DNA from 2 places in the Nocardia sp. NPDC001965 genome. Region 1 is predicted to be linked to the other one. Evidence: riboswitches for the same ligand, from Rfam matches in the RefSeq annotation. Region 1 holds a riboswitch; the other holds the start of a gene.
The links. Region 1 has a riboswitch for cobalamin ahead of metE (5-methyltetrahydropteroyltriglutamate--homocysteine S-methyltransferase). Riboswitches for the same ligand answer to the same signal wherever they lie in the genome.
Positions count from the first base shown of each region.

Region 2: linked by a shared signal. The riboswitch ahead of ACWCPQ_RS03815 (short-chain fatty acyl-CoA regulator family protein) and the one ahead of metE (5-methyltetrahydropteroyltriglutamate--homocysteine S-methyltransferase) in region 1 are both predicted to bind cobalamin.

Region 1 covers NZ_JBSFDZ010000012.1:93,709-97,918, reverse strand. The annotation lists gene metE (5-methyltetrahydropteroyltriglutamate--homocysteine S-methyltransferase) at 1-1,655, opposite strand, end outside; cobalamin riboswitch at 1,789-1,949, opposite strand; gene ACWCPQ_RS18895 (pyruvate carboxylase) at 2,282-4,210, shown strand, end outside.
Region 2 covers NZ_JBSFDZ010000001.1:833,287-837,496, reverse strand. The annotation lists gene ACWCPQ_RS03825 (DUF2283 domain-containing protein) at 139-414, opposite strand; gene ACWCPQ_RS03820 (YbfB/YjiJ family MFS transporter) at 466-1,767, opposite strand; cobalamin riboswitch at 1,921-2,110, shown strand; gene ACWCPQ_RS03815 (short-chain fatty acyl-CoA regulator family protein) at 2,199-3,617, shown strand; gene prpD (2-methylcitrate dehydratase PrpD) at 3,917-4,210, shown strand, end outside.

The DNA of each region.
Region 1 (4,210 bases):
ATCCAGTCCACCGTCATGGCGGCCGGGCGGGAGACGTCACCGAACAGGATCGGTGGGCGTACACAGCGGGTGCCGTAGGACTGCACCCAGCCCAGGTCGGTCGCCGCGAATCCGTCGAGCTGCTCGGCGAAGTACTGCACCATATCGTTGCGTTCCGGCTCACCGTGCACCAGCACATCGAGCTCCAGTTCCTCCTGCAGCGCGATGACCTCGCCGATCTCGCCCCGCATCCGCCGCACGTACTCGGTCCGATCGATCTCGCCGGACCGCAGTGCCGCGCGGGCCAGCCGGATCGCCGAGGTCTGCGGGTAGGAACCGATGGTGGTGGTGGGCAGGGCGGGCAGTCGCAACCGATCCTGCTGCAGGGCCCGACGCTGTTCGGCGGGTGCCCGCCGGACGGCTTCCGGACCCAGTGCCGCCAGCCGGGCGCGCACCTGCGCGTCGGCGAGCCGCGGGTCGGCCCGGCGGCCCGCCGCGGCGGCACGGGCCGCCGCCAGCTCCGCCGCGACGACCTCGGTCCCGGAATTCAGCCCGGTGGCCAGCACCCGCACTTCGGCGATCTTCTCGGCGCCGAAGGCGAGCCAGGAACGCAACGCGTCGTCGAGCCGGGTCTCCACTGCCAGCGAGTACGGGGCGTGCAGTAGTGAGCACGAGGTGGATACCGCCAGGGACCGCACACTGCCCAGCAGAGTGGCCGACGTCGACAGCGCCTCGTCCAGGTCGGTCCGCCAGACATTGCGGCCGTCGACCACACCCGCGACGAGCAGTTTGTGTGCCAGGGCGGGAATCGCCGCGACGGCGGCGATATCGGTACCCGCCACCAGATCGACCGCGATACCTTCGATATCGGTCTCCGCCAGCGCATCCAGCGCCGGTCCCGGGTGGCCGAAATAGGTGGCGACCAGCACGGCCGGGCGGTTCCGCGGCCCGGTCAACTCCGTGTAGACGCGGCGGACAGCCGCCAGCTCGGCCTCGGTGAGGTCGGTGACCAGTGCGGGTTCGTCGAGCTGCACCCAGCTCACCCCCGCTTCGGCCAGCAGGCCGAGCAGTTCCCGGTACAGCGGGATCAGTTCGCCGATACGGTCCAGCGCGCTGCCGCCGGTGGATTTGGCGAGCTTCAGGAAGGTGACCGGTCCGATCACCACCGGCCGGGCCGCGACACCGAGTTCGATCGCCTCCGCCACCTGTGCCAGCAGCGCGCCGGGGTGCAGAGTGAAGGTCGTTCCCGGATCGAGCTCGGGGACCAGGTAGTGGTAGTTCGTATCGAACCACTTGGTCATTTCCAGCGGTTCCACCGACTCGTTGCCGCGCGCGGCCGCGAAATAGCGGTCGAGCGGATCCTCGATCCCGGTCACCCGGGCCGGTAGGGCGCCCAGCAGCACGGCCGTATCGAGCATCTGGTCGTAGTAGGAGAAGGTGCCGACGGGGATCGAATCCAGGCCGGCGGCGGCCAGCTCGGCGTACTGGTCGCGGCGCAGAGCGCGCCCGGCCTCGTGCAGCGCCGCCGCGTCGATACGCCCGGCCCAATAGGACTCGGTCGCGCGTTTGAGTTCCCGGCGCGGGCCCACCCGGGGAAGTCCGAGAACCGTTGCGGTGAAAGGGTTTTGCGAGATAACAGTCACGGTATCGCTCCAGTGCTGAAGTGCGACGACCATCGCCGTTCCCGGACGCACGGCACCGATGAGACCCCGGACGACCGGCCGCGCGGGCGGGTCGGATGTCAGCACTGGTGGCGGCGCCTGATCCACGAGGCGGTGGCCACCGGATACGGCGTACCCGGTACAACCGGCAGGTCTTCGGACTCGCGGGCACCGGCCGATACGGCCGACCTACTGGCCGTCGCTTCCCGGGCGGTACACCCAGTGCTCATGACGGCGGTCGTTCCTGCTCACCGCTGCGGGACAGTTCCGGATTCCCACCGGATTCCCTCTCACCCGCGTGTTGCGGGCTTCGGCGCCGGGGCGGACGTTCGGGGCTCCTCGTCGTCCGGCCGGCGGACCAGCTGCGTGGACCACAATAACGTGGGCGCGCCGAACTGCCCAGGGCGGTAGGGCCGGTGCCCGACCGGGGCGGGCTTCGCATTCCTTCGCAAAATCGGCCGCGTCCGGCGGGAAGCCGGGAAATCGCAGCACCGGAGGATACGCACAGGCCGGGGTTGTGGGTCGTGAGATATGACGGTGCGGTGAACAAGACTTCGCAGCGTTGCCATACGCAGCTGTGAAGATCCTGCCAAGTGGACTTCGCTGTCGATCCTGGCTGTGGCGCCGGGTACGTTGGTCCAATGTTCTCGAAAGTCTTGGTTGCCAACCGCGGCGAAATCGCCATCCGAGCCTTCCGCGCGGCGTACGAGCTCGGTGTCGGGACGGTTGCCGTCTTCCCGCACGAAGACCGCAATTCGGTCCACCGCCTGAAGGCCGACGAGGCATACGAGATCGGTGAGGAAGGCCATCCGGTCCGGGCCTACCTCTCGGTCGAGGCGATCATCGAGGCCGCCGCGACAGCGGGCGCCGATGCGATCTACCCGGGGTACGGGTTCCTCTCGGAGAATCCGGATCTGGCCGCCGCGTGCGCCCGGGCGGGAATCACCTTCATCGGTCCCTCCGCCGAGGTCCTCGAACTGGCCGGTAACAAGGCGCGTGCGATCGCCGCGGCAAAGGCGGCCGGACTGCCGGTGCTGGATTCGAGCGCTCCTTCGGCCGATGTGACGGAGCTGCTGGCGGCCGCGGAGACCATGGAGTTCCCGGTATTCGTGAAGGCTGTCGCCGGCGGCGGTGGGCGTGGGATGCGGCGGGTCGCCGAGCGGTCGGGGCTGCGGGAGGCGATCGAGGCCGCTTCGCGCGAGGCCGAATCGGCGTTCGGCGATCCGACGGTGTTCCTGGAGCAGGCCGTGGTGAATCCCCGGCATATCGAGGTGCAGATCCTGGCCGATACACAGGGCAATGTGATGCACCTGTTCGAGCGGGACTGTTCGCTGCAGCGGCGGCATCAGAAGGTGATCGAGCTGGCGCCGGCGCCGAATCTGGACCCGGAACTGCGGGACCGGATCTGCGCGGACGCAGTGGCCTTCGCACGGCAGATCGGGTACAGCTGCGCGGGCACGGTGGAATTCCTGCTCGACGAGCGCGGGAACCACGTGTTCATCGAGATGAACCCGCGAATCCAGGTGGAACATACGGTGACCGAGGAGATCACCGATGTGGATCTGGTGCAGTCGCAGCTGCGGATCGCGGCCGGGGAGAGCCTGGCCGATCTGGGATTGAGCCAGGACACGGTGACCATTCGGGGCGCGGCGTTGCAATGCCGGATCACCACCGAGGACCCGGCCAACGGTTTCCGTCCCGATACCGGTCGCATCACCGCGTACCGCACTCCGGGCGGCGCCGGGATCCGGCTCGACGGTGGCGCCAACCTCGGCGCCGAGATCGGCGCCTACTTCGATTCCATGCTGGTGAAACTCACCTGCCGGGGCCGTGATTTCCCGGCCGCGGTGGCACGGGCGCGGCGCGCGCTGATGGAGTTCCGTATCCGCGGGGTCACCACCAATATCCCGTTCCTGCTCGCCGTGCTCGACGACGAGGATTTCACCGCGGGCCGGATCACCACCTCGTTCATCGACGAACGCCCGGAACTGCTGGCCACCCGCGAGCCCGCCGACCGCGGCACCAAGATCCTGAACTACCTGGCCGATGTCACGGTCAACAAACCGCACGGCGCCCGGCCCACTGCGGTGTACCCGCACGACAAACTGCCCGCGATCGACCTGTCGGTGCCGCCGCCGGACGGTTCGCGGCAGAAACTGCTGACGCTGGGCCCCGAGGGTTTTGCCCGAGCGCTGCGGGAACAGAAGGCGGTCGGGGTCACCGATACCACCTTCCGCGATGCCCATCAGTCGCTGCTGGCGACCCGGGTACGCACCAACGGCCTGCTCGATGTGGCCGGGCACGTGGCGCGGCTGACCCCGGAACTGTTGTCGATCGAGGCGTGGGGCGGGGCTACCTACGATGTGGCGCTGCGATTCCTGTACGAGGATCCGTGGGAGCGGCTGGCGGCGTTGCGCGAGGCGGTCCCGAACATCTGCCTGCAGATGCTGCTGCGCGGCCGTAACACCGTCGGCTACACCCCCTACCCGGAGCGGGTCACCCGGGCCTTCGTGGCCGAGGCCACCGATACCGGCATCGATATCTTCCGCATCTTCGACGCGCTGAACAAT
Region 2 (4,210 bases), on a different contig from region 1:
AGCGTAATGGACCGGGGGACGGGCCGATCGATGTCGGTGCGGAGTCCACCCACTCGCGGGCCGATCCGACCGTGCTCCGGACCGGCGGCGGTGTGCCGGATCGCCCGGCGGATGCTCCGCCTCCGGGCGGCTCGCGCGTCAGGACATCGGGTGGCCGTCTGTGATATCGAGCGCAGCCGATTTCATCGCCGCTGTCAACTGTGCGGCGGCATCCAGCAATTCGACCCCCAACAGGGTGCCGTCCGAAGCGAAATCCAGTGCGGCCACCGTTTCGCCGTCCTTGTTCTGGACCGGCAGCGTCGATACCGCACGGCGTGGACCGGGCAGGTCCGTCGCCATGGAGAGATAGGCGGCGTCGGCCCGCCTGTCCCAGGTCAATTCCTCGATGAACGAGTGCCGCGGTGTTCCGGTCACTGGTATCCCCCCGGGTCGGCTCCGGTATTCGTGAGACCTACCGGAGCCACGCTACCGAGCGTTGCTGCGCCGGTGCAATGGAGACGGGTCCGCGGTAGCGGTCCGGGCGTCGCCCGCGGTGGCGGATTCGCTTCGAACCCGGGCCGGGCGCGGAAAAGATGCTGTTCCCGGGGACGGCGGTCCGGTCCCTCGGCGGCGTTCTGTGCGGGCGGCCGCGGCCGCCAGTGCCGCCGAGAACGCGATGATCAGTGCGGCGATCGTGAAGGCGGTGCCGAAGTCGGTGCCGATGACCGGGATGACGATCAGCGGACCCGCCACCTGGCCGACCGCGTACCCGGCCGTCAGTTTCGCCGCGGCGCGCGTCACGTGCAGTCGGCGCGCGAAATCGAGAGTCAGGACCACCACGGCCAGGAAGGTGGCGCCGAAGGTCGCCGCGGCGACCACCGCGGCGGCGATACTGCCCGAGGCCGCGGCGACCGCGGTGCCGGTGGCCTGCAACCCGAGGGTCGCGACGAGGCTCGGTCCGGTGCCGAATCTGCGCGCGACCCGGTGCCAGGCCACGGTCGCCGGCATCGCGCAGACCCCGACGAGCGTCCAGACCAGCGCCCCGGCGGTGGAACTGCCGCTGCCGGCGACGGCCGCCACCAGAAAAGTTCCCACGATGATGTAGCCGACGCCTTCGGCGAAGTACGACCCGAGCAGCAATTGCCACGCGCGCCGTGCTGCCGCGTCCGGTCCGGCGGTCGGGTCGGTGTCGGTGGTGCCGGGTTCGGCACGGATATCGAGCAGCAGGGCAGGTATCAGCAGCAACGCGGTGAGCACTGCCGAACCCAGCCAGAGGCCCTGCCAGGACAGATGGGGTGCGGCGAGCACCGTGTAGATACCGGTGACCGCGATTCCCGCGCCGACGCCGGCGAACGCGACGCCGGACGAAGCGCCCTCGCCGCGGTGGTGCGCGACAGTGGCGGCACAGGCGATGAAGATCGCCGCGCTGGCCGCGCCGGCGACGAATCGCAGCGCTGTCTGGACGCCGACCTGGGCAGTTGTGGCCATCGCGGCTTCACTGGCGACCAGCAGCACCGACCAGACGACGAACATCGAGCGCCCGCTCCACTGCGGCCGACGGGACAGCAACAGCGCTCCGGCCAGGTAGCCGGCGTAGTTGCCGGTCGCGATCACCGCACCGTCGCCGGTCGTGATCCCGGCCGAACCGGTCATGATCGGGAGCAGCGGAGTGAACACGAAGCGGCCGACCCCCATCGCCGCGGCCAGGCCCGCGGCGGCGGCCACGCCCACCGCCGGGCCCCGCAGTCCGGGCCGGCGGCCGCGGGCCGGAGTTCGCGGATCGGTCATGGCCGCCACCCTACGGCCCGCCCGGGGCGAGCCTGCCGAGTGTGCGGAATCGACCGGGTACGGCCAGGGGTTCCGAGCCGGGCATATGCTGGCCGGTGCAGCTGGTTCATCCCGTACCGCTCCGGCGCCCGGGATGTCGAAGCCTGCCGCCCGGGTGTGCCGGACGGCAGGTGAGAGGGAACCCGGTGGGAATCCGGGGCTGTCCCGCAGCGGTGAGCGGGAGCGATCGTCTTCGTGCGGCACCGGGCCCCGGCCCGGGAAGCGACGACGTGGTACCGGCCCGGGAGTACTTTTCGCCCGGTCGGCCGATCGAGGTCGATACCCGTGAGTCCGATGACCTGCCGGTTGCGCCGGGCGCGCCGTGCCCGGCGGCCGTCGCCTCGTGGATCGGGCGTTACGCCGGTAGAGAAAGGATCTCGGCGGTGGAGAAGATGTACGCCGGTGGCCGGCTGCGGGCGCTGCGTGAGCAGCGAAGCCTTTCCCAGTCCGGACTGGCCAGAGCGCTGGGGTTGTCGGTGAGCTACGTCAACCAGCTCGAGAACGATCAGCGGCCGCTGACGGTGCCGGTGCTGATGCGCCTGACCTCTACCTTCGATCTGGAGGTCGGATTCTTCGCGGCGGAGACCGATGCGCGGCTGCTGGCCGACCTGCACGAGGTGTTTGCCGAGGATCCGGAAGCCACCGCGGTGACCAGCGGCGAACTCGACGATCTGCTCTCCCGGGTACCGACGGCGGCACGGTTGCTGATCAGCCAGCATCGACGGCTGCGCAGCGCGGACGCCCGGCTCGAACAACTGACGGCGGGAATCGGCGGTCCGGTCGCTGCCCCGCGGACCGCCATGCCCTACGAGGACGTACGCGACTATTTCTACGACCGGCGCAACCATATTCCGGCCCTCGATATCGCGGCCGAGGAATTGTTCGCAGCCGGCGGTTTCACCCTGGGTGGTCTGGATCTACAGCTGGCCCGGTTGCTGCGCGACGACTACGACGTGGCGGTGCGGATCCGCTCGGAGGACCCGGTCCGGCCCGGACCCAAACGGGTCTACGACCCGCAGGCGCGCACACTCACCCTCGCGCGGCGGCTCACCGCCGGGCAGCGGGCGTTCCAGCTCGCCACCCAGCTGGCTTTCCTCGGCTGTTCCGATGTGATCGAGGACCTGCTGGGCGAGACCGCGGTGCTGCCGGACGAGTCGCGGCGGCTGCTGCGTATCGGACTGGCGAACTACTTCGCGGGCGCCCTGATCCTGCCGTACGGTCGATTCCTGGACGCGGCGGAACGGTTGCGCTACGACATCGACCTGCTCTCCGCGCAATTCGAGGTCGGGTTCGAGACCGTATGCCATCGTCTGTCGACATTGCAGCGCCGGGGCAGTCGCGGGGTGCCGTTCTTCTTCGTCCGTACCGACCGTGCGGGCAACATCTCGAAACGCCAGTCCGCGACGGCATTCCATTTTTCCCGGGTAGGCGGTAGCTGCCCACTGTGGGTGGTCCACGACGCTTTCGCCACCCCCGGCCGGATCCGCACCCAGATCGCCGAGATGCCCGATGGCCGGACCTACCTGTGGCTGGCCCGCACCACCGGCGAGCACAATCCCGGGTATCTGGCGCCCGCGCGGGATTTCGCCGTCGGTCTCGGCTGCGATCTCGCGTTCGCGGAGAAGCTCGTCTACTCGCACGGGTTGCCGATCCACGACTCCGCCGTCGCTGTACCGATCGGCGCCGGCTGCCGGGTGTGTGAGCGCACCGCATGCGCTCAGCGCGCGTTCCCGCAGATCGGCCGCCCGCTTGCGGCCGACGAGAACCGTCCGGCGAATACTCCGTACGCACCGGCGCGCGATTCCGGGTGAACCATCCCGCCTCCGCTGATGCCCGGCCCGCGGAACGGGGTACCGCGCCGTAGGACGATCGTGTGCCGTGTGCGCCGCCCCGGCCGTGCGCCGAGAATCCTGCTGGGATCCGGGCGGATCCGGCTCCGCCGGGTCGCGGCGTAGCGGTAGCCGGGCCGCCTGTCATGGCGTTCCACAGTTTCTGCAAATTCGCAGGTCCGCTTCCGCAAAATTCGCCTTTTGCGACGTATTTCCGCAGGCCCACGGGCTATGTAGCGTCCGAAAGAAGCGAATCGCAGCGACCCTGGAGGCATCGGCCCGTGAAGAATCACCTCGTCCGCACCCACCGTTCGGCGGAGCATTTCCCCCGCGAGGAGCATCTCGCGTGGCGGATCGCGGAGGTGGCCACCGATCCGGTGGCGGTCACCCCGGAAACCGAGGAGATGATCGTCAACCGGATCATCGACAACGCGGCCGTCGCCGCGGCATCGCTGCTCCGGCGGCCGGTCGCCGATGCTCGCGCGCAGGCGCTGGCGCACCCCTATCGGCCGGGCGCCACCGTTTTCGGTGCCGAAGGCCGGTTCTCCCCGGAGTGGGCGGCCTGGGCCAACGGG